Regions from separate parts of the Streptomyces sp. NPDC101776 genome, predicted to be linked through region 3. Evidence: riboswitches for the same ligand, from Rfam matches in the RefSeq annotation. Region 3 holds a riboswitch; each other region holds the start of a gene.

Region 1 (6,834 bases), on a different contig from region 3:
TCCGCCTCGGCGACCTGGTCGGCCCAGTACGCGGCGCTGAACAGGTCCCGGGGCCGGGCCACCGGCTCGCGCCAGGAGGCCGGGTGCCAGCCGGTGCCGTCGAGGGCGACGGCGAGATGCAGGGGTGAAGGGGAGGTCAATGACACGAGTGGTGCCTTCCTGGAGGTCCGTACGAGATCGCCGGCCCACAGAAGTGGGCGCACGGCGGCTGGGGAGCGCAGCGAATGGGGGTCCCCCCGGCCGAAGGTTGGGGGAGGCGTCAGGGGCGACAGAGCGCGCCGGCGATGCGCAGCAGATCTATGTGCTGCCGCGTGGTGAGTCGCACGTGGAGGACGGATGCGCCACACATGTGCTCCACCTCCACGGTTTCCGGCTTCACAAGGGACAACGGCACAGCTATGCCGTTTCTTCCGGGTCGGCGGCGGCGATCGGGCCGGTGCGCCGGACGAGCGAGAAAACCGTACGGGCGCGCAGCGTGAAGCCGATCGACTCGTACAGGCGGATCGCGTTGGTGTTGTTGGCCGCCGCGTGCAGGAAGGGGTGCTCGCCGCGTTCCTTGATGCCGGCCGCGACGGCGCGGACCAGGCGGGTGGCCAGACCCCGGCCGCGGTGGTCGGGGTCGGTGCAGACGGCACTGATCTCGGTCCAGCCGGGCGGGTGGAGGCGTTCGCCGGCGAGCGCGACGAGCCGGCCGTCCTCGCGGATGCCGAGGTAGGTGCCCAGCTCGACGGTGCGGGGCAGGTAGGGGCCGGGTTCGGTGCGGGCGACCAGGTCGAGGATCTCGGGGACGTCGTCCGGGCCGAGGAGGACGGCCTCGGGGTCGGGCTCGGCGCGCAGCCCGGTGTCCACGAGCTGGACACCCTGTCCGGAACGGACGATCTCCCAGCCGTCCGGGGTCTCGCTCACCCCGCGCACCGCGGCAAAGCCGCCGGGACCGACGAGGGTGGCCAGGTCCGCCCAGGCGCGTGGGTCGTCGTTGTCGGTGATGGCGTTGAAGCCGGCGACGTCGACGGGGTAGCGGGCGGCCCGGCCGACGCGCTCGGCGAAGTGGGCGTGCGGGCCGGTGAGCGCGGCCCATGCGGGGTTGTCCAGGATGTGGGAGGTGGTGGTGTCGATACTGGCGGTGGAAGACATCGGGTGACGGCTCCAGTACTGGTCGCGCGGGTGGGGACCCCGTCGTGAAGCGGCGGGGTCCCCTGGCCGAGAGGGTGGGTCAGGAGTCGCTGAGGGGCAGTCCGGGCGGGTTGACCTCGGACTTGGCGACGGCCTCGTTGGAGAGGTTCCAGGCGGCCAGCCACTTGGCGTACTGGCCCTTCTTGATCAGGTAGTTGATGGCGTCCGCGAGGGGCTTGGCGAGGCCGCTGTCCTTCTTCGCGGTGGCCGCGATCAGGCCCTGGAGGGAGGATCCGGCGCCGGAGTAGGTTCCCGCGTTGCGGACCGCCTTGGCCGTGCCCTTGGTCGAGGAGACCTGGTAGGCGACCGACGGGTTCGGGGTGAGATAGGCGTCGATCTTCCCGGAGGCCAGCGCGAGGTAGGTGCTGTTGTTGTCCTGGAAGTACTTGACGGTGAGCGCCTTCTTGCCCTCGGCGGCCAGCTTCTTCTTCCACTCCAGGAGGATCCGCTCCTGGTTGGTGCCGGCGCCCACGGCGACGGTCTTGCCGGCGAGGTTCTCGTAGTTGCCGTCGAAGTTCCAGGAGTTGTCGGCCTTCACCGCGAAGCCGAGGTTGTCCTCGCGGTAGGAGGCGAACTCGTACTTCGCCTTGCGCTCCTCGGTGTCGGTGACGTTGGAGAAGGCGACATTGACCTTGCCGCTGTCGAGGCCGATGAAGAGGTTCTCCCACGTGGAGTTCTTCAGGTCGGGCTTGAGACCGAGGACGGCCGCGACCAGGCGGGCGATGTCGGTCTCCGAACCGGTGAGGGTCTTCTGGTCCGAGCCGACGTAGCCGAGCGGCGGGGAGCCGGCGGGCAGGAAGCCGACGCCGATCTCCAGCTTGCCGCTCTTCGCGATCGCCTTGGGCAACTCGGCGCTGATCGACTTCACTTCGGCGACCTTGAGCGTCGTCTCCTTGGCGGCGCCGAGGGAGAGCGCGCCCACCGTGACCGTGCCGGAGGCGGCGTTGCTCGACGTGGTGGCCGCGTCGCTGTCTCCCCCGCAGGCGGCGAGCCCGCCCGCGAGGGAGGCGACGACGGTGCCGGCGGTGAGTCCGCGAGTGAGTCTGCTGCGAAGGCTGAGGGGAGACATGGCTGTTCCTAGGCTCGGTGTTGAAGGACTGATGAGGGTGAAAGAGGTGGGGCTCAGAGGACCTTGCTGAGGAAGTCCCTGGTCCGTTCGTGCTGTGGTTTGTCGAGGACCTCGTGCGGCGGGCCCTGCTCGACGATCTTTCCGCCGTCGATGAAGACGACCCGGTCGGCGACCTCGCGGGCGAAGCCGATCTCGTGGGTGACGATGACGAGGGTGGTGCCGCTGGTCGCCAAGTCCTTGATGACGGCGAGGACTTCGCCGACGAGTTCGGGGTCGAGGGCGGAGGTCGGCTCGTCGAAGAGGATGACGCCGGGGCGCAGGGCGAGGGCCCGCGCGATGGCGACGCGCTGCTGCTGGCCGCCGGAGAGCTGCCTCGGGTAGGCGCCGGTCTTCTCGGCGAGTCCGACGCGGCCGAGCAACTCCCTTGCCAGTTCCAGGGCTTCGGGCTTGCCGAGCCTGCCGGTGGCGACGGGAGCCGCGGCCACGTTGTCGAGGACGGTCAGGTGCGGGAAGAGGTTGAAGTTCTGGAAGACGAACCCGATCCGGCCACGTTGGGTGAGGATGGCGCGCTCGCTCAACTCTTTGAGCCGTCCGCCCTGTTGCTTCACTCCGATCAGTTCGCCGTTGACGCTGACGTAGCCGATCTCGGGCTTCTCCAGGTGGTTGATGACCCGCAGCAGCGTGGACTTGCCGGAGCCGGACGGGCCGAGGATCACGGTGACCTCGCCGGGCCGCACGGTCAGGTCGACGCCGTCCAGGACCCGGTGGGCGCCGTACCACTTGTGCACGTCGTGCACTTCTACGGCGGCGGGTGTGATGTCCGCGAGCGGTTCGGCGGTCTTCGCGGTCATATCGCGGTCTCCCTGCGGATGCGGGCCCGCAGATCGGTGACACCGGCGCGGAGTTTCTGGATCGGGGTGGGCGGCAGGTTGCGGGTGGCGCCCCGGGCGTAGTGCCGTTCGACGTAGAACTGGATGACGGACACGACGCTGGTCAGGATCAGGTACCAGACGGTGACGACCAGGAGTAGCGGCACGATGTCGCCGGGGTAGGTCGAGCCCATCGTCTGCGCGGAGCCGAACAGGTCGAGCAGCGAGACGTAGAAGACCAGCGAGGTGCTCTTGATCAGGCCGATCAGCTGGTTGACGTAGTTCGGGGTGATGGAGCGCAGTGCCTGCGGGAAGACGATCCTGCGGAACTGGTAGCTCTTCGGCAGGCCGAGGGCGGAGGCCGCCTCGTGCTGGCCCTGGTCGACGGAGAGGATGCCGCCGCGGACCACTTCGGCCGCGTACGCCGCCTCGTTGAGGCTGAGGCCGACGACGGCGACGGCCATGTCGGTGGCGAGCTTCGACTCGTCGAAGGAGAAGAAGGCGGGGCCGAAGGGGACGCCGATGCTCAGCGTCTGGTACAGGGCGCTGAAGTTGTAGAGAAAGATCAGCACCACGATGAGCGGGATCGAGCGCAGGGCCCATACATAGGTCCAGCTCGCCGCGCGTAGTACCGGGCTCTTGGAGAGTCGGGCCAGGGCGAGCAGGATGCCTCCGACGAGGCCCAACACCGCGCTGAGCGCCGCCACTTCGAGGGTGATGACGAGTCCGTCGAGGATCGTCGGGCGCAGGAACCAGTAGCCGAAGCGGTCCCACTGGTAGAAGGAGTTGGTGACCAGTCCGTGGATGAACTGGGCGACCACCACCAGCACGACCAGCGTGACGATCCACCGGCCGGGCCGGCGCAGCGGCTGAACTCGCTGTGCTGTCAGGGGTTTTGACGGGGCGTCGGCAGACGGTGCGTCGGCCAGGGACACGGTGGTTCCCGGGGGTTCAGTCATGGAGGGCTCCGGCGGAAGTCGGACACCCCGGGTCGCGACACCTGGGCGTGGCTGGCGCGACGCACACGGTGGGAAACGCACGGGACCGGGGACTGGGCGGACAACGGCACACCGCACGGGCGGTGTTCGTCAGGAACGCGGGACGCGAGGACTGGGGGAAGTCGTCAGCCTCGACAGCGGGCGAAGCCCGGCGCGGTACACGTGCTACACAGTGCGCTGTTGACGCGGAGCAGATCGACGGCGCGGTCGGCGACGAGAGGGTTCGTGCACGGCAGTACGCAGCCCGGGGAGCGGCGCGTCGCCGTCCGGAGAGCTGCGTACATGTCCGTCACCCATCACTGTTCCGGCCCTGCTGGGGGCCGCGCGCTTACCGAAACGTCATCCGGTCCGGTCGTCACCTGGGGCACCCCACCGCGTGCGAGGGTTGCCGGTCAGCAAGCCAGGGCTTGTCGCTGACACTCATGACCGTTCTAGGTCGCAAGTTAAGACAATTGTCCGAACGTATGTCAATGCCTGTCCAGCACTCGGACGGCGTCGACGGCGCTCAACTGCGGCAAGCTCCCGTTTCGTCCGCCGCGTGGGCTGCCCAGTCCAGGATCTGGACAGCGGCGCCGGCGGCCTCCAGGCCCCGGCAACGGGCGTGGTGGCGGCGGGCGATGCCGTCGAGGTCGAGGTGGGTGCCGAAGGCAGGATGGGCGGCCAGTCGGCGGGCGTAGGCCCACAGGTGGGGGTGGTCGGCGATCCGCTGCACGGCGGCGGCGTCCAGGTGGTAGCGGTGCACGGTGTCGAGTTGGACCAGTGACACCCACAACTCGACGTCGGCGGCGGTGAGTTCGTCACGGATCATGTGCTCACGGCCGTCCAGCCAGCGGTCCAGCGAACCCAGCGTCTCCAGCAGTCGGCCGAGCGCCTCCTCGTGCTCCTCCTGCTCGCCACCGGCCGCGCCGGCGCGCTGCGCGGCGTCCTCGATGCCCTGTGCGCAGAGCCGCTCGACGGCCTCGATCTCCGACTCGGCGCCGCACGGGTACAGCTGGGGTCCGCCCTCGCCGAAGTGCCGGGCGAGGTCGCGCGTGATGTCGGGGGCGTGGGTGCTGACGATCCGGCCGGACCAGTCGTCGCTGAGGACCGGCGCGGTGGCCGGTCCGGAGTAGCGGTGCGCGCTCGCCTCGTAGAGCGGACGCAGTGCGGAGTGTCCACCACTCGGACAGTCGGGTACGGCGGACAGGAACACGGCCGGACAGCTCTCGTCGAGGCCGAGCAGGCTGTGGGTGACGGCGATGCGCAGGCCGTCGGCGCAGGCGGTGGACAGATGGAGGCGGTAGCGGCGCGGCACGGCGTAGTGCCCGCTCCGCGCGTCACGGCCGATCCGGCCCCGGAACGCGGGGGTGGACCGGGGCGAGGGGATGGCGGCGAGAGGCGTGCTGGACATGGGACTCCCCGGGTACGGGCGCGTGGACGTACGCGCGGCGGAAGCGTCGTCGAGCGGTGGAGGGGCTCAGCGCAGTGGGCTCATGGCGCTGCAGACCCGCAGCAGATCGATGTGACGGCGGGAGGTCAGAAGGGGCGAACGGTCCACGCGAGAGGTGGTGACCGGCTCAAGGCGCCCCATGTTTCCCTACCTGTTCACTAGGATTCCCTACTGGAGTGTCGATCCGGTGCCGCCGGAGGTCAAGAGGGCGTCCACGGAGCAGGCACCGCCGGCCCGATCCGTGGACGCCTCGCGCCGCTACTTCGCGTACATCAGGGTGCCGAAGCCGAGCTGGTCGTAGCCGCCGCTGTCGGAGCCGTAGTCACCTCCCCCGCCCTCGGGCGCGACGAGGTCGTAGTACATGGCCGAGATGTACTTGTCGTCGAGACCGATCCGCCGGTTGTAGTGGAAGTGGAGCATCGCCCACACGGGCCGGATCTGGCCGCGCGAGGATGCGGAGATCACCGTCTGGGACGACTGGGCGCAGCTCTGCCCGGTGCCCCAGGTGTAGGTGGTGAAGGGCACGTCGCTGCCCGCGTTGTACTTGGCGACGTACTGGGCGGCCTCCATGAAGCGGCGGCTGTCGTACGAGTACAGGTCGTCGCCCTGGTTCCAGGCCATCTCGCAGATAGCGCCCATCTGGCCCATGCCCAGGACGGTGTGGCCCTGGTCGCGGCCCGACTCCTGCCACTGGCCGAGCGCGTAGCCGTCCGAGTCGGTGTACAGGTACGGCACGGCGTGCGCGATCGAGCCGTTGCCCGCACCGGACTTGAAGTACGCGACGGCCTGGTCGTACTTGGCGCTGTCCTCGTTGAGGATCCCGATGGCCAGGATCGACGCCATGTTGCAGAGGTCCCAGTTGGCCCAGTAGTTGGTGATGCAGGCGTCGTTGTGGTTGGTGAGGAAGCTGTTGTTGAGCGGGTAGAAGACGTTCGCCAGCATTGCCCTGGCGGCGTCCAGATCGAAGCCGCTGTAGTCCCGCATGAGTTCGCAGGCGTTGGCGAACTGCCAGCCGTAGAGGCCGGCCGCGAGGAACCGGTCGGCGTTCCCGGTGACCGAAGTCAGCGTGGACGACCAGGCGTTGAGGATGTTCGCGGCGCACACGGCGTTCGCCTCGGTGCCGCCGACCTTCCAGCGCAGGGCGTTCTGGTAGGCGGCGGCGATGTCGTTGTAGAGCAGGCTGTAGTTCTGGCCGTCGCCGCCCCGGATGATCGTCGCCGTCGCCCGGTTCGTCCAGGTCGACTGGGAATGGGAGTTGGCGGTCAGCCTGTTCCAGCCGGACAGCCAGGGGTCGGT
Region 2 (6,834 bases), on a different contig from region 3:
CGGTCTTGAGCTGGGTGGTCTCGGTCCGGTCAGTGAGGGTCTCTTCGCCTGGATCTTCGGTCTGGGCGCGCTGATCGCGGTAGCCGTCTGGGTCGCCGCTCGGACCGCAAAGGCCAAGAAGTCATGAGTAGCCAAGACATTCCAGAAGAGAACCTGCCCGCTGAGCAGGACGCGCACGGCGCGGTGTCGGTCGCGGACGAGAACGACCCGTTCGCCGACCCGGGACTGCCGCCGCACGAGCACCGTGTCCAGGACATCGACGAGCAGGCCGCCAAGCGGTCCGAGCGCGTCGTCGCCTTCCTGTTCACGCTGTCGATGCTCGCCACCGTCGGCTTCATCGCCTCGTACGTGGGGATCCCGCACGACAAGGCGATCTTCGTCTTCCCGATCGGTCACATCAACGCGCTCAACTTCGCGCTGGGTCTGACCCTCGGTACGGCGCTGTTCACCATCGGCGCGGGCGCGGTCCACTGGGCCCGCACCCTGATGTCCGACGTGGAGATCGCCGACGAGCGGCACGCGATCGAGGCGCCCCCCGAGGTCAAGGCCAAGGTCATGGCCGACTTCAAGGACGGTGCCAAGGAGTCGGCGCTCGGCCGTCGCAAGCTGATTCGCAACACGATGTTCGGCGCGCTGGCCCTGTTCCCGCTCTCCGGCGTCATGCTGCTGCGCGACCTGGGCCCGCTGCCGGGGACGAAGCTCCGCCACACGCTGTGGTCCAAGGGCAAGCTGCTCGTCAACATGAACACGAACCTGCCGCTGCGTCCCTCGGACGTGGCCGTCGGCTCGCTCACCTTCGCCAAGCCCGAGGGCCTGGAGGAGACCGACGAGGAGTTCCAGACGGAGATCGCCAAGTCGGCGCTGATGATCGTCCGGCTCCAGCCGGAGAACATCAAGGACAAGCGCGAGCTGGAGTGGGCGCACGAGGGCATCGTCGCCTTCTCGAAGATCTGCACCCACGTGGGCTGCCCGATCTCCCTGTACGAGCAGCAGACGCACCACGTGCTGTGCCCGTGCCACCAGTCCACCTTCGACCTCTCCGACGGTGCCCGAGTGATCTTCGGCCCGGCCGGTCACGCCCTGCCGCAGTTGCGCATCGGCGTGAGCGACGAGGGCTACCTCGAGGCGCTCGGCGACTTCGATGAGCCCGTCGGTCCTGCATTCTGGGAGCGCGGATGAGTACCAACGAGACGCAGACATCGGCTGCCGCGGCGGGCGAGCGGCGCGAGAAAGCACCGGCCGGCGAGAAGATCGCCGACTGGGCGGACGGCCGGCTCGGGATCTACTCCCTGGCCAAGTCCAACATGCGCAAGATCTTCCCCGACCACTGGTCGTTCATGCTGGGCGAGATCTGCCTCTACAGCTTCATCATCATCATCCTCACGGGTGTGTATCTGACGCTGTTCTTCCACCCGTCGATGAACGAGGTGACGTACCACGGCAGCTATGTCCCGCTCCAGGGACAGCTGATGTCGGAGGCGTTCAACTCGACCATGCACATCTCCTTCGAGGTGCGCGGTGGTCTGCTGATCCGGCAGATCCACCACTGGGCGGCGCTGATCTTCCTCGCCGGCATGTTCGTGCACATGATGCGGGTGTTCTTCACGGGCGCGTTCCGCAAGCCGCGTGAGGTCAACTGGCTGTTCGGCTTCCTGCTGTTCGTCCTGGGCATGTTCACCGGGTTCACCGGTTACTCGCTCCCGGACGACCTGCTCTCCGGCACCGGTGTCCGCTTCATGGAGGGTGCGGTCCTGTCCGTGCCGATCGTCGGCACGTACCTGTCGTTCTTCCTCTTCGGCGGCGAGTTCCCGGGCGGCGACTTCGTGTCCCGCTTCTACTCGATCCACATCCTGCTGCTGCCGGGCATCATGCTCGGCCTGGTGGTCGGCCACCTGATCCTGGTCTTCTACCACAAGCACACGCAGTTCGCGGGCCCCGGAAAGACCAACAAGAACGTCGTCGGCATGCCGCTGCTGCCGGTCTACATGGCCAAGGCCGGAGGCTTCTTCTTCCTGGTCTTCGGTGTCATCGCGGCCGTCTCGGCGCTCGCCTCGATCAACCCGATCTGGACCATGGGTCCCTACCGTCCGGACATGGTGTCCACGGGCGCCCAGCCCGACTGGTACATGGGCTTCTCCGAGGGTCTGATCCGTGTCATGCCGGGCTGGGAGATCAACTTCTGGGGTCACACGCTCGTCCTGGGCGTGTTCATCCCGCTGGTGATCTTCCCGCTGGTCCTGGTCTCGATCGCGGTCTACCCGTTCATCGAGTCCTGGGTCACCGGCGACAAGCGCGAGCACCACATCCTGGACCGCCCGCGCAACGCCCCGACCCGTACGGCCTTCGGTGTCGCGTGGATCTCCTGGTACTTCGTCCTGCTCGTCGGTGGCGGCAACGACATCTGGGCCACGCACTTCCACCTGTCGATCAACTCGATCACCTGGTTCGTGCGCGTCGGCTTCTTCGTCGTGCCGGTCCTCGTGTTCCTCGCCACCAAGCGGGTCTGCCTCGGCCTCCAGCGCCGCGACAAGGACAAGGTGCTGCACGGCCGCGAGTCCGGCGTCATCAAGCGCCTGCCGCACGGTGAGTTCGTTGAGATCCACGAGCCGCTCAGCCAGGACGCGCTGCACACGCTCACCGCGCACGAGCAGTACGTGCCGGCCGCGATCGGCGCGACGGTCGACGACAACGGCGTCGAGCGCAAGGTGAAGGGCTCCCAGAAGCTGCGCGCCAAGCTGAGCGAGGCGTACTACGGCGAGGAGTCCCAGATCCCCAAGCCCACCGTCGAGGAGTACAAGGAGATCACGAGCGGCCACGGCCACCACTGATCGCTGAGGCGTCGCCACGCCACAGTCGAAGGGCCCCGTCCGAACACCGGACGGGGCCCTTCGCCGTGTCCCGCGCTGGATAGGGTGGGGGCACATCGCTGAACCATTTCTCTACGACACCCAGGAGCGGCCGTATGAGCGCTGTGACCCCCGCTGGAGGCGACACCGCGGCGGCCCGTTCCTGGCCCGAGGTACTGAACGCCCTGCTGTACGGCCAGGACCAGGACGCCGACGCGACGTTCTGGGCGATGGACCAGATCATGCGCGGCGAGGCGACGGACGCGCAGATCGCCGGGTTCGTGGTGGCGTTGCGGGCCAAGGGCGAGACCGTCGAGGAGATCACCGGGCTCGTGCGCGCGATGTACGAGCACGCGAACGTGATCGAGGTGTCGGGGCGGACGGTGGACATCGTCGGCACCGGCGGCGACGGCGCGAAGACGGTGAACATCTCCACGATGTCCTCGATCGTGATCGCCGGCACGGGCGCGAAGGTCGTCAAGCACGGCAACCGGGCCGCGTCCTCCGCGTCCGGTGCCTCCGACGTCCTGGAGCGGCTCGGCGTCAACCTGGAGCTGACCCCGCGGCGGGTGGCCGAGGTCGCCGAGGAGGCCGGGATCACGTTCTGCTTCGCGGTCAAGTTCCACCCGGCGCTGCGTCACGCGGGCGCCGCGCGCGGCCAGTTGGGCATCCGCACGGTGTTCAACGCGCTGGGCCCGCTGACCAACCCCGCCAAGGTGCGGGCCCAGGCGGTCGGGGTCGCGGACCCGCGGATGGCGCCCATCATCGCGGGCGTCTTCGCCGAGCGGGGCAACTCCTCCCTGGTGTTCCGCGGCGACGACGGCCTCGACGAGCTGACGACCACGTCCACCTCCCGGGTGTGGATCGTCCGCGACGGCAAGGTCACCGAGGAGTCCTTCGACCCGAGGGACGTCGGCCTCGAACTGGTCCCGGTGGAGGCCCTGCGCGGCGCAGACCCCGAGTTCAACGCCGGCGTCGCCCGCCGCCTCCTGGACGGCGAGACGGGCCCCGTACGGGACGCCGTACTCCTGAACTCCGCGGCGGCCCTGGTGGCCCTGGAGCCGGGGGACGGGCCGCTGGCGGATCAGCTCCGGGCCGGGATGGAGAAGGCGGCGGAGTCGATCGACTCGGGAGCGGCCAAGCGGACCCTGGAGCGCTGGGCCGCGGCCAGCAACGCGTAGCGCCACGGGGGTTGTCGTCCCGCGATCCGGACACGGGTTGCGGGACGGCGATCACCTCACGTAAGTTTTCTGATCAGGTCATGAGTGACAGTCATGAGGCCCCGGCCGACTGTCCGGCAACCCTCCGTCCGTGGCGGGGTGCCCCGGGTGAAGACCAGGCCGTAGGCAGCGAGGTCTGCGGCAAGCGCGGGCCCCTCGAAAGACACCAGGGGTCCTGGTCATCGAGGGAGCCCTCTGTGAGCAAGCGAATGCGATAGGGCGTCGAGCCCCGCCTCCGCATACCCCCTTTCACCCTTCACCGTGCTTGAGTCGTCCGCGCTCGCACGGCGGAACCGCCTTGCCTCTCACGGGAGTTCGCCATGTCTGTCTCCACCGCTGCCGTCGCCCAGACCGTTTGTCCCCCGCTGCCCGTTCTGGGCCGGGATGTCACCGTCCCGCTCGTGACGGGTGGCGAGGTCACCTACGCGGCCCTCGACTACGCGGCAAGCGCCCCCGCCCTCCAGCGCGTCTGGGACGACGTGGCGGCCTACGCCCCGTACTACGGCAGCGTCCACCGCGGCGCCGGCTATCTCTCGCAGCTCTCCACCGACCTGTTCGAGAACGCCCGCAGGACGGTCGAGGAGTTCCTGGACTGCCGCCCCGACGACCAGCTGATCTTCACCCGCTCGACCACGGACTCCCTCAACCTCCTCGCCGCGGCCCTTCCCGCCGACTGCCAGGTCTTCGTCTTCGAGACCGAGCACCACGCGTCCCTCCTCCCCTGGAAGGACGCCGAGGTCACCTACCTCAACGCCCCGCGCACCCCGGCCCAGGCCGTCGAGACCCTGGAGCAGGCCCTCGCCGCCCGCACTGTGTCCAATGAAGAGGGTCAGGGCCCGGCCCTGGTCTGCGTGACGGGCGCCTCGAACGTCACCGGCGAGCTGTGGCCGGTACGGGAGCTGGCGGCGGCGGCTCACGCCCACGGCGCCCGGATCGTCCTGGACGCCGCCCAACTCGCCCCGCACCACCCGGTGTCCGTCCAGGACCTCGACGTCGACTGGATCGCCTTCTCCGGCCACAAGCTCTACGCCCCCTTCGGCTCCGGCGTCCTGGCCGGCCGCGCGGACTGGCTCCAGGCGGCCGACCCCTACCTCGCGGGCGGCGGCGCCAGCCGCAAGGTCACCCGGCGCGAGGACGGGGGAGTGGACGTGGAGTGGCACGACAGCGCCGCCCGCCACGAGGCCGGTTCCCCGAACGTCATCGGCGCCTACTCCATCGCGTCGGCCTGCAAGGCGCTGACGGAGGCGGGCTTCGACACGTTGGTGGCCCGCGAGCAGCACCTGATCGCCGAGGTCCGCGCGGGCCTGGCCGAGGTCCCGCAGGTGAAGGTCCTGTCCCTGTTCGGCGACGACGCCCCGCGCGTCGGCGTGATCTCCTTCGTCGTCGACGGCTGGAACAGCTCCCACTTCGCCGCGGCCCTCTCCGCCGAGTACGGCATCGGCGTCCGCGACGGCCTCTTCTGCGCCCACCCCCTCGTCCGCACCCTCCTGGGCAGCGACCCCCAGACCCAGGGCGAGTGCGGCGCCCCCGAAGCGGCCCCCGGCGAGAAGTCCCTCAACGCGATCCGAGTCAGCTTCGGCGCGGGCACCCCGGACGAGCACGTCGAGCGCTTCGTGACGGCGGTACGAGAACTGGTGACGAACGGCGCGAAGTGGAACTACCACACGGAGAACGGCCGCTGCGTCCCGGCGGTGTGATTCCGACTGTCCCGACGGCGCCGTCTCGACGCACGCCAAGGGCAACCCCCTAGGGGCGCGGGGAACTGCGCGACCAGCCACAACGGACGGTCAGCCGCAAACGATCCGCGCCCCCACCCCACTAGGCGCTCAACCTCACGAGTCCAACCCGATCGCGAACGCCGCCTCAAGGTCATGCTGCGAGTACGTCCGGAACGCCACGTGCGTATCCGTCCCCTCCACCCCGGGAATCTTGCTGATCCGCCCGGGGATGATCTCGGCCAGATCCTCGTGCTCCCGCACCCGCACCATCGCGATCAAGTCATACGTACCGGTGACAGAGAAGACCTCGCTCACAGATTCGAGCGCGGCGATCGACTCGGCGATCTCCGGAATCCGGTCCACGCTGGTCTTGATGAGGACGATCGCGGTGATCACGGCTGGTTCTCTCCCTCGGGGACCGTTACTGGGGCGGGCCCAACTCTAGTCGTACGACCGAATCTCACCCACGCGTAGCCGAACCCCAGCGTGAAGCCCACCAGGTGGGCGAGGTACGCCACCCCGGGCCCCTGCGCCGCCTGCCCCGCCGCCAGCCACTGCAGGGCCGCCCAGAAGGGCAGGACCACCCACGCGGGGAAGCGCAGCGGCAGGAAGAAGAGGAAGGGGAGGAGACTCGTCACGCGGGCCCGGGGGAACAAGTACAGGAACGCCCCGAGGACCGCCGAGATCGCCCCGGACGCGCCGACGAGGGACTGCGCGGAGCCGGCGTTGGCCACCGCGTACCCCAGCAGCGCCAGGTAGCCGCAGCCCACGTAGAACAGGGTGAACTCGACCCGGCCCAGCCGTTCCTCGGTCATCGCTCCGAAGACGTAGAGGAAGAGCATGTTGCCGAGGAGATGGATCCAGCTGCCGTGGATGAACAGGGCCGTGACCGGGGTGAGGGCCTCTCGGGCCGGGCTCGCGAACAGGTCGGCCGGGACCACACCCCAGCGGCGGAAGTACGCCCGCTGCGCCACCAGCAGCGCGTCCCCCGTGCCGTAGGACGGGACGAAACCCGAGGCCGGGCCGAGGACGAAGATCAGGCAGCACAGG
Region 3 (6,834 bases):
TGCCGAGCACCGTGAGCACGATGGCCAGGCCCGGCGGGATCGCGGTCCACCACAGGCCCGAAGTGACGTCCTCCACCGAGCGGTTGAGGTCGTAGCCCCACTCGGACGCCGAGTTGGGTTCGATGCCGAAGCCGAGGAAGCCGAGTCCGGCGAGGGTGAGGATGGCCTCGGAGGCGTTGATGGTGAAGATCAGCGGGAGGGTGCGGACCGAGTTGCGCAGTACGTGCCGGAACATGATCCGCCAGGTGCCGGTGCCGATCACCCGGGCCGCGTCGACGAACGGTTCCGCCTTCACCCGGGTCACCTCCGCCCGTACGACACGGAAGTACTGCGGTACGAACGCCACGGCGACCGAGCAGGCCGCCGCGCCGAGGCCGCCGACGAGGCTGGACTGTCCGCCGCTGATCACGATCGACATGACGATGGCGAGCAGCAGAGGCGGGAACGCGTAGAGCGCGTCGGCCAGTCCCACCAGCAGCCGGTCGAGGCGCCCGCCGAGATAGCCGGACGCCAACCCCAGTACGGTGCCGGGAATCACCGAGAGCAGCAGCGCGGCGAGGATGATCTCCAGCGCGGTCCTGGCGCCCCACACCGTGCGGGAGAGCACGTCGTACCCGGCGATGGTGGTGCCCAACGGATGGGCCCCGCTGGGGTGTTGCTGCGAACCGAACAGCCGTCCCCCGTCCTGGAGTTGGGCGAATCCGTACGGGGCGAGGAGCGGTCCGAGGAGGGCGGTGAGGAGGAACAGCACGGTGAGGACGGCGCCGGTGAGGAGCATGGCGCGCTGTATCGCGCCGCCGGTGCGCAGTCGTGCGCGCATGCGGTCCGGCAGCAAGGTGGGCCGTCGCACGTGGAGTTGGGCCACGGCTCAGTACCTCACTCGGGGATCGATGAGGGCCGCGACGACGTCGACGAGGAAGTTCGTCACCGCCACGACGACGGCGAACAGCGCCACGATGCCCTGCACCGCCGGGAAGTCACGGACCGTCAGATAGTGGGCGAGTTCGTAGCCGAGGCCCTTCCACTCGAAGGTGGTCTCCGTGAGCACCGCTCCGCCGAGCAGTCCGGCGACCTGGAGTCCCAGGACGGTGACGACGGGGATCAGGGCAGGTCGGGTCGCGTGTCGGGTCACCAGGCGGAAGGGCGCGACACCTCGGGAGCGGGCGGCCTCGACGTAGTCGGCGCCGAGGGTGCCGATCAGGTTCGTGCGGACCAGCCGCAGCAGGATGCCGGCGACGAGCAGGCCCAGTGCCACGCCGGGCAGTACGGCGTGTTTCAGCACGTCCGCGACGGCTGCCCCGTCGCCGCTGCGGAGGGCGTCGAGGAGGTAGAAGCCGGTCGTGCTGGTCTGGTTCTGGAGGAAGAGCTGCACGTCGGTGCTCGCCCGGCCGGACGCGGGCAGCCAGCCGAGCTGGATGGCGAAGACGAGCCTCAGCAGCAGCCCGACGAAGAACACCGGGGTGGCATAGGTGAGGACGGCGAACAGACGCAGCGCCGCGTCGGGCGCTCGGTCCCGGTACGAGGCCGCCACCATGCCCAGCGGCACACCGACGGCGAGGGCCACCAGGAGGGCGTAGAAGGCGAGTTCGACGGTGGCGGCGCCGTAGGTGCCCAGGACGTGCGTGACCGGTTCGTTGTCAGTGACGGTGCGGCCGAAGTCGCCGGTCGCCAGGGACCTCAGGTAGTCCAGGTACTGGGTGAGCAACGGCCGGTCGTAGCCCGCCTGGTGGAGTTTCGCCTGGAGCTGGTCGGGGGTGAGCCGGTCGCCGAAGGCGGCGCTGATCGGGTCGCCGGTGGCGCGCATCAGGAAGAAGACCAGGCTGACCAGGATGAACACGGTGGGGATGATGAGGAGGAAGCGGACCACCAGGTAGCGGGCGAGTCCGTACCCGGCGGCGCCGTCGGCGGGGTTGCCGACGGCGCCGGGGGCCGTCTCCTGGGTCAGGGCACTCACTTCTTCGAGAGTCCTGCCCAGCGGAAGGTGTACGCGCTGGTCAGCGCGTCCGGCACACCGCTGACGTCGGTGCGGGTGACGATCGCGGTGGACCCCTGGAGCAGCGGCAGCAGCGGCACCTGCGCGGCGGCCTTGTCCTGCGTCTCCTTGAGGAGTTCGGCGCGCTTGGCCGCGTCGGTCTCCGTCTCCTCCTCCAGGATCAGCGAGCGTACGGCGGGGTCGTCATAGCCGTTGGCGACCCAGCTGTTGGCCGAGTAGAAGGGCGAGAGGTAGTTGTCGGCGTCCAAGTAGTCGGCGTACCAGCCGAGTTGGTACAGCGGGTACAGGTGCTTGATGCGGTCCTTGCCGTACTGGGTCCACTCGGTGGACTGGAGGTTCACCTTGAACAGACCGGTCGCTTCGAGCTGGGTCTTGACGAGCGCGTACTCGTCGGCCGAGGACGAGCCGTAGTGGTCGCTGTTGTACTGGAGGTTGAGGGTGACGGGGGTGGTCACCTTCGCCGCCTTCAGCCGTGCGGCGGCCGCCGCCTTGTCGGGGCCGCCCTTCTTGTCGCCGTAGAGCGACTTGAAGGAGTCGCCGGCGCCGGTGAGTCCGTCGGGCACCGAGCTGTAGAGCGGCTGGTAGCTGTTCTTGTAGACCTGCTGGGCGAGTTGGGCCCGGTCGACGGAGTCGGCCACGGCCTGGCGGACGGCCAGCGCCTTGGCCTTGTCGGCGTCCTTGGTCTTCGTGCCGTAGGGCTGCGTGGTGAAGTCGAAGACGATGTAGCGGATGCCGTTGCCGGAACCGGTGTGGACCTTGATGTCCTTCTTCCTGGCCAGGTCGTCGAGGTCGGCGGTGGTGAGGGTGCGGTAGACGGCGTCGACGGTGCCCTGTTGGACGTCGAGCTTGAGGTTGCTGGCGTCGGTGTAGTACTTGAGCTGGATGTTCTTGGTCTTCGGGGTGCCCAACTGGCCGCCGTAGTCGCTGTTTTCGGCGAAGGAGACCAGCGAGTTCTTGTCGTAGCTCGTGACGCCGTACGGGCCGCTCCAGGGCTTGGCCGCGACGATGGCCTTGTCGTCGAGGATCTTGTCGGCGGGGAAGGCCTGTTCGTCGACGATGTAGCCGGCCGCGGTGGACAACACCTGGGGGAACAGGGTGTCGTTGGCGGACTTGAGGGTGAAGACGACCGTGGTCGGTGACGGGGCGGCGACCGAGGCGAGGTTGTACAGGAGCGACGAGGGGCCGTTCTCGTCGGCGATCTTCAGGGTCCGGTCGAAGGTGAACTTGACGTCGGAGGAGGTGAGTTGGTGGCCGTTCGCGAACTTCAGGCCCTTCCGCAGAGTCACCGTGTACTCCTTGGGCCCGGTCAGCTCGATGCCGGTGGCCAGGTCCGGGGAGACCTCCGTGGCGCCGTTCTTCACGCTGAGGAGGGTCGCGTAGACCTCGCTCTCGATGGTGCCGGAGCCCGCGTCCCAGGTGCCCGCCGGGTCGAGGCCGGCCACCTGGTCGGTGGTGCCGACGGTGATCGTCGGACCGTCGGACCCGGTGGACGTCTTGCTGCTGGTGCAGCCGCTGAGGGCGACCAGGAACGCCGCGCCGAGGGATATGGCGCCGAGGGGTCGAAGAGGTCTGACGGTGCTGGAGTGTGCCATGGCTGGTCTCTGTCTCCGCATGGGTGGGTGCGCGAAAGGGGTGCGGCGGGCAGGACATGCCGGGCGCGCGCTGTCGCGTGAAGGGTGAGAGTGGGTGAAGGTGCTGCGCGAGGAACGGGTCAGCTGTGACAGAGACAGCTGGAGACCAGCAGCAGATCCACATGGCGCCGGGAGCACAGCACGAGGCCAGTTGCCACGCAGTCCTCCTCAAGGTGTCGCCGGCAACTGAGGCCGGTGGGAACGCACTTGCAGAACAGGAACATCCGCCGAGCGGTCACCTGGGGCACCCCACTGCGTCGGGGGTTGCCGTCCGGCCAGCCAGGGCTTGATCACCGGAACTCGTAGCTCGCGCTCACCGTAGATCGACTGTTCTGTCTGCGTCAAGAAGGCCCGGGGCGGCGACCGTGTGCGGGGAAGTCGCTTTCTGCCGGGCGCGGAGTCGGTGCCGACAGGGTTGGCGGGGAAGGGAGTTCCGCCGGGCGGCCAACTCGGTGGGGGTGCCGCGGTCATCGACGGCATCGTCCAGGGCCGCCCGCACACGGCCGAAGCAGACGGGCTCGCGCAGCCTCACATCCGGGCTTTCAGCACGTCGACCTCACAGCCCGGCGCGAACGGGTCGAAGCCGTGCTCGCTCAGCCAGCGAACCACCAGCAGGCTGCGGAACGACCACCACGCGCGGATCACGTCGAGGTCGACGTCGGTGCCGTAGCCGGCGATCAGGTCGTCGAGGCGCTCCTCGTGTCCGAGCGTGAAGGTGGCGAGGTCGTACAGGGCATCACCCTGGGCCGCCTCGGACCAGTCGATGATGCCGGTGACCTCGTCGCCGTCGACGAAGACGTGCGCGATCTGGAGGTCGCCGTGCGTGAACGCCGGAGTCCACGGCCGGAGCGCGGCCTCGGCGACCTGGCGGTTGCGGGCGACCAGGTCGGCGGGCAGGACACCGTTCGCGACGAGCGACTCGCACTCGTCGTCGAGTTCCGCCGCCAGCGCGACAACGCTCCGGCCGGGTCGGGGCGGCAGCGGCGCGTCGTGCAGCTTCCGGATGACGGCACCCGCCGCGGCCCACGCCGCCGGCGATCCGGTCGACGGCCCGCCGAGGCGCCCGAGCGTGGTCCCCGGGAGCGCGGCGATCGCGAGCACGTGCGGCTTGCGCCACAGGACCTCCGGGGTCGGGACCGGCGCCAGGGCCATCGCCTCGACCTCGACGTCGATACGCGCCTGATCGGCGTCCACCTTCAGGAACACGTCACCGACACGCAGGGTCGCGCGCTCGGAATGAGCGACGACGACTTCGACCTCGTCCATGGGCGACCAGTATTCCGGGGACGAACGGCGACGTCGCCGGGTTTGTCGCGTGCGGCTGCGCGGCTGACCGCGTCCTCTCGGCGTCATGGATCTGTCTGGCGTCACGTTCCGCGACTCGTCGGGCTTCAACGCCCTCCTGCGCCTACGACGCCCTTCGCAACCGGAAACGAGGGTGCGTCCTGGTGCTCCTTGTGGCCCTTGCGGCGACGAAGGTCCGGAGGTTCCGGCGGGGAGCGGCGCGCGACCTCCCCAGGCAGTGCGCCGCCCCCGCCATCGCGCCTCGATTACCCCCAGGTTCCCGCCGTACTCCCGCTCAGAGCCATGGGCACGCCATTCGGCGACCGCCGCGGTCAGGGGCGGGTCTGCGAACGTGGTGGGGTGTTCCTGTCCGAGACCACCCCAACCTGGCCCAGCCGCCCCTCCGGCCGTGTCGGCACGTCTTGGAACGGCTCGTCGCCGGTACCTCCCGGACCGACAACGAGGGCCGGCGACTTGTCGTCCAGGATCCGGCCCACTCTCGCCGGGCACGGCCGGACTCGGCGAAAGGTGCGCTCCCAATGGGTCAAGCGCATCGCCCGGGGTAACCGGAACGGAACGTGAGAGCCGAGCGCCTCTCGGTATTCCTCCAGCAGAAGCGCTCCCGCAGTCCGCAGGACGTGCGGGACTGAGCGAAGGAGCGCCAATGGATGCGGCCGTGCTGCTCGAGGTCGAGCACCGACAAGGTGATCGAGGATCTGACGGTCCGCTCCTGGACCGAGGAGACGAACTTCTGCCCCGCCGTCCGCGCGGCGATGCCGTCCTCACCCTCCTTCCATGCCGCCCCACCACGCGCCAGTCCCCGAAGACCGGCACCCGGCGGGGGTGCCGTAGGCTGCGCGCGCTGGCGTTGGTACACACATACGAATATCGAGGGAGCATCTGAATGGTGAAGCGAGACAGCGCCGCAGACCTGGTGGGGCTCCTGACTGCCGACGACCGCAATCTGGCCGAGTCGTGGGTCGCAGAGGTGTCGAAGTCCCTGAGTGGTCGCGTGGGCCGGGCAGAGCTCGACCGCGAGCTGCGAGAACTCTACGAAGCCCTGGTGGAGGCATTGCGGCAGGGCGCAGCCGATGTCCACTCGGAGCAGATGTCCGAAGTCCGCGCCCTGCTGACCGAGTTGTCGCGGAACAGGGCACGCCAGGGGTTCTCACCGAGTGAGACCGCCATCAGCGTCTTTGCTTTGAAGCGGGTCCTCGAACCGGTGCTGGAGAACGGCTCCGTCGACGAGATCCGCGCCTACGTGCGGCTCGCCCGCGTCCTGGACGGCCTGGGGCTCTTCACGATCGAGACCTACACGCAGACCCGGGACGAACTCATCACCGCGCAGGCGGAACAGTTGCTGGAGCTGTCCACGCCGGTGGTACGGCTGTGGGACGGAGTCATCGCCGTACCGCTGGTCGGCACACTGGACTCGGCGCGGACCCAGGTCGTGATGGAGAAGTTGCTGCAAGCCCTCGTGGACACCGGCTCGGAGCAGGCCATCATCGACATCACGGGCGTACCCGCGGTGGACACCCAGGTCGCCCAGCACCTACTCAAGACCATCGTCGCCGCCCGGTTGATGGGCGCGGAGTGCACCGTGTCCGGCATCAGCCCGCAGATCGCGCAGACCATCGTGGCGCTGGGGATCGAGTTCGACGGCATCGTGACCAAGGCGAGCCTGGCGGACGCTCTCAAGCTGGCCCTGCGCAGGTCCGGCGTGGACATGGTCGCGCACACGGGCGGGCAGCGATGAGCGAGCGCATTCCGATCCTGCGGATCGGCGACACCCTGCTGGTGTCCGTCCAGTCCGACCTGGAGGACCAGACGGTCCTCAACCTCCAGGAGGACCTGGCCGACCAGATCGTCGCCAGGTCCGCCGAGGGCGTCATCATCGACATCAGTGCTCTGGAGATCGTCGATTCC

Evidence for each region. A riboswitch is a leader RNA that binds a small molecule or an ion and turns the genes downstream of it on or off. The one in region 3 is predicted to bind S-adenosylmethionine.
Region 1: it holds a riboswitch for S-adenosylmethionine, as region 3 does, so the genes downstream of both, ACIRRY_RS03670 (amino acid ABC transporter permease) here and ACIRRY_RS41390 (ABC transporter substrate-binding protein) in region 3, are expected to answer to the same signal.
Region 2: it holds a riboswitch for S-adenosylmethionine, as region 3 does, so the genes downstream of both, ACIRRY_RS10295 (aminotransferase class V-fold PLP-dependent enzyme) here and ACIRRY_RS41390 (ABC transporter substrate-binding protein) in region 3, are expected to answer to the same signal.

The regions. Positions count from the first base shown of each region.
Region 1 is NZ_JBIWMV010000001.1:844,857-851,690, reverse strand. It holds gene ACIRRY_RS03690 (LLM class flavin-dependent oxidoreductase) at 1-146, opposite strand, end outside; gene ACIRRY_RS03685 (GNAT family N-acetyltransferase) at 397-1,134, opposite strand; gene ACIRRY_RS03680 (ABC transporter substrate-binding protein) at 1,214-2,242, opposite strand; gene ACIRRY_RS03675 (amino acid ABC transporter ATP-binding protein) at 2,296-3,093, opposite strand; gene ACIRRY_RS03670 (amino acid ABC transporter permease) at 3,090-4,070, opposite strand; SAM riboswitch class IV at 4,429-4,537, opposite strand; gene ACIRRY_RS03665 (glutathione S-transferase C-terminal domain-containing protein) at 4,615-5,499, opposite strand; gene ACIRRY_RS03660 (putative leader peptide) at 5,566-5,679, opposite strand; gene ACIRRY_RS03655 (alginate lyase family protein) at 5,797-6,834, opposite strand, start outside.
Region 2 is NZ_JBIWMV010000002.1:1,004,760-1,011,593, forward strand. It holds gene ACIRRY_RS10275 (c-type cytochrome) at 1-127, shown strand, start outside; gene ACIRRY_RS10280 (Rieske 2Fe-2S domain-containing protein) at 124-1,179, shown strand; gene ACIRRY_RS10285 (cytochrome bc complex cytochrome b subunit) at 1,176-2,828, shown strand; gene trpD (anthranilate phosphoribosyltransferase) at 2,963-4,027, shown strand; SAM riboswitch class IV at 4,104-4,220, shown strand; gene ACIRRY_RS10295 (aminotransferase class V-fold PLP-dependent enzyme) at 4,387-5,763, shown strand; gene ACIRRY_RS10300 (Lrp/AsnC family transcriptional regulator) at 5,899-6,180, opposite strand; gene ACIRRY_RS10305 (rhomboid family intramembrane serine protease) at 6,177-6,834, opposite strand, start outside.
Region 3 is NZ_JBIWMV010000020.1:182,724-189,557, forward strand. It holds gene ACIRRY_RS41380 (ABC transporter permease) at 1-865, opposite strand, end outside; gene ACIRRY_RS41385 (ABC transporter permease) at 869-1,954, opposite strand; gene ACIRRY_RS41390 (ABC transporter substrate-binding protein) at 1,951-3,585, opposite strand; SAM riboswitch class IV at 3,823-3,932, opposite strand; gene ACIRRY_RS41395 (phosphotransferase family protein) at 4,153-4,890, opposite strand; gene ACIRRY_RS41400 (STAS domain-containing protein) at 5,813-6,664, shown strand; gene ACIRRY_RS41405 (STAS domain-containing protein) at 6,661-6,834, shown strand, end outside.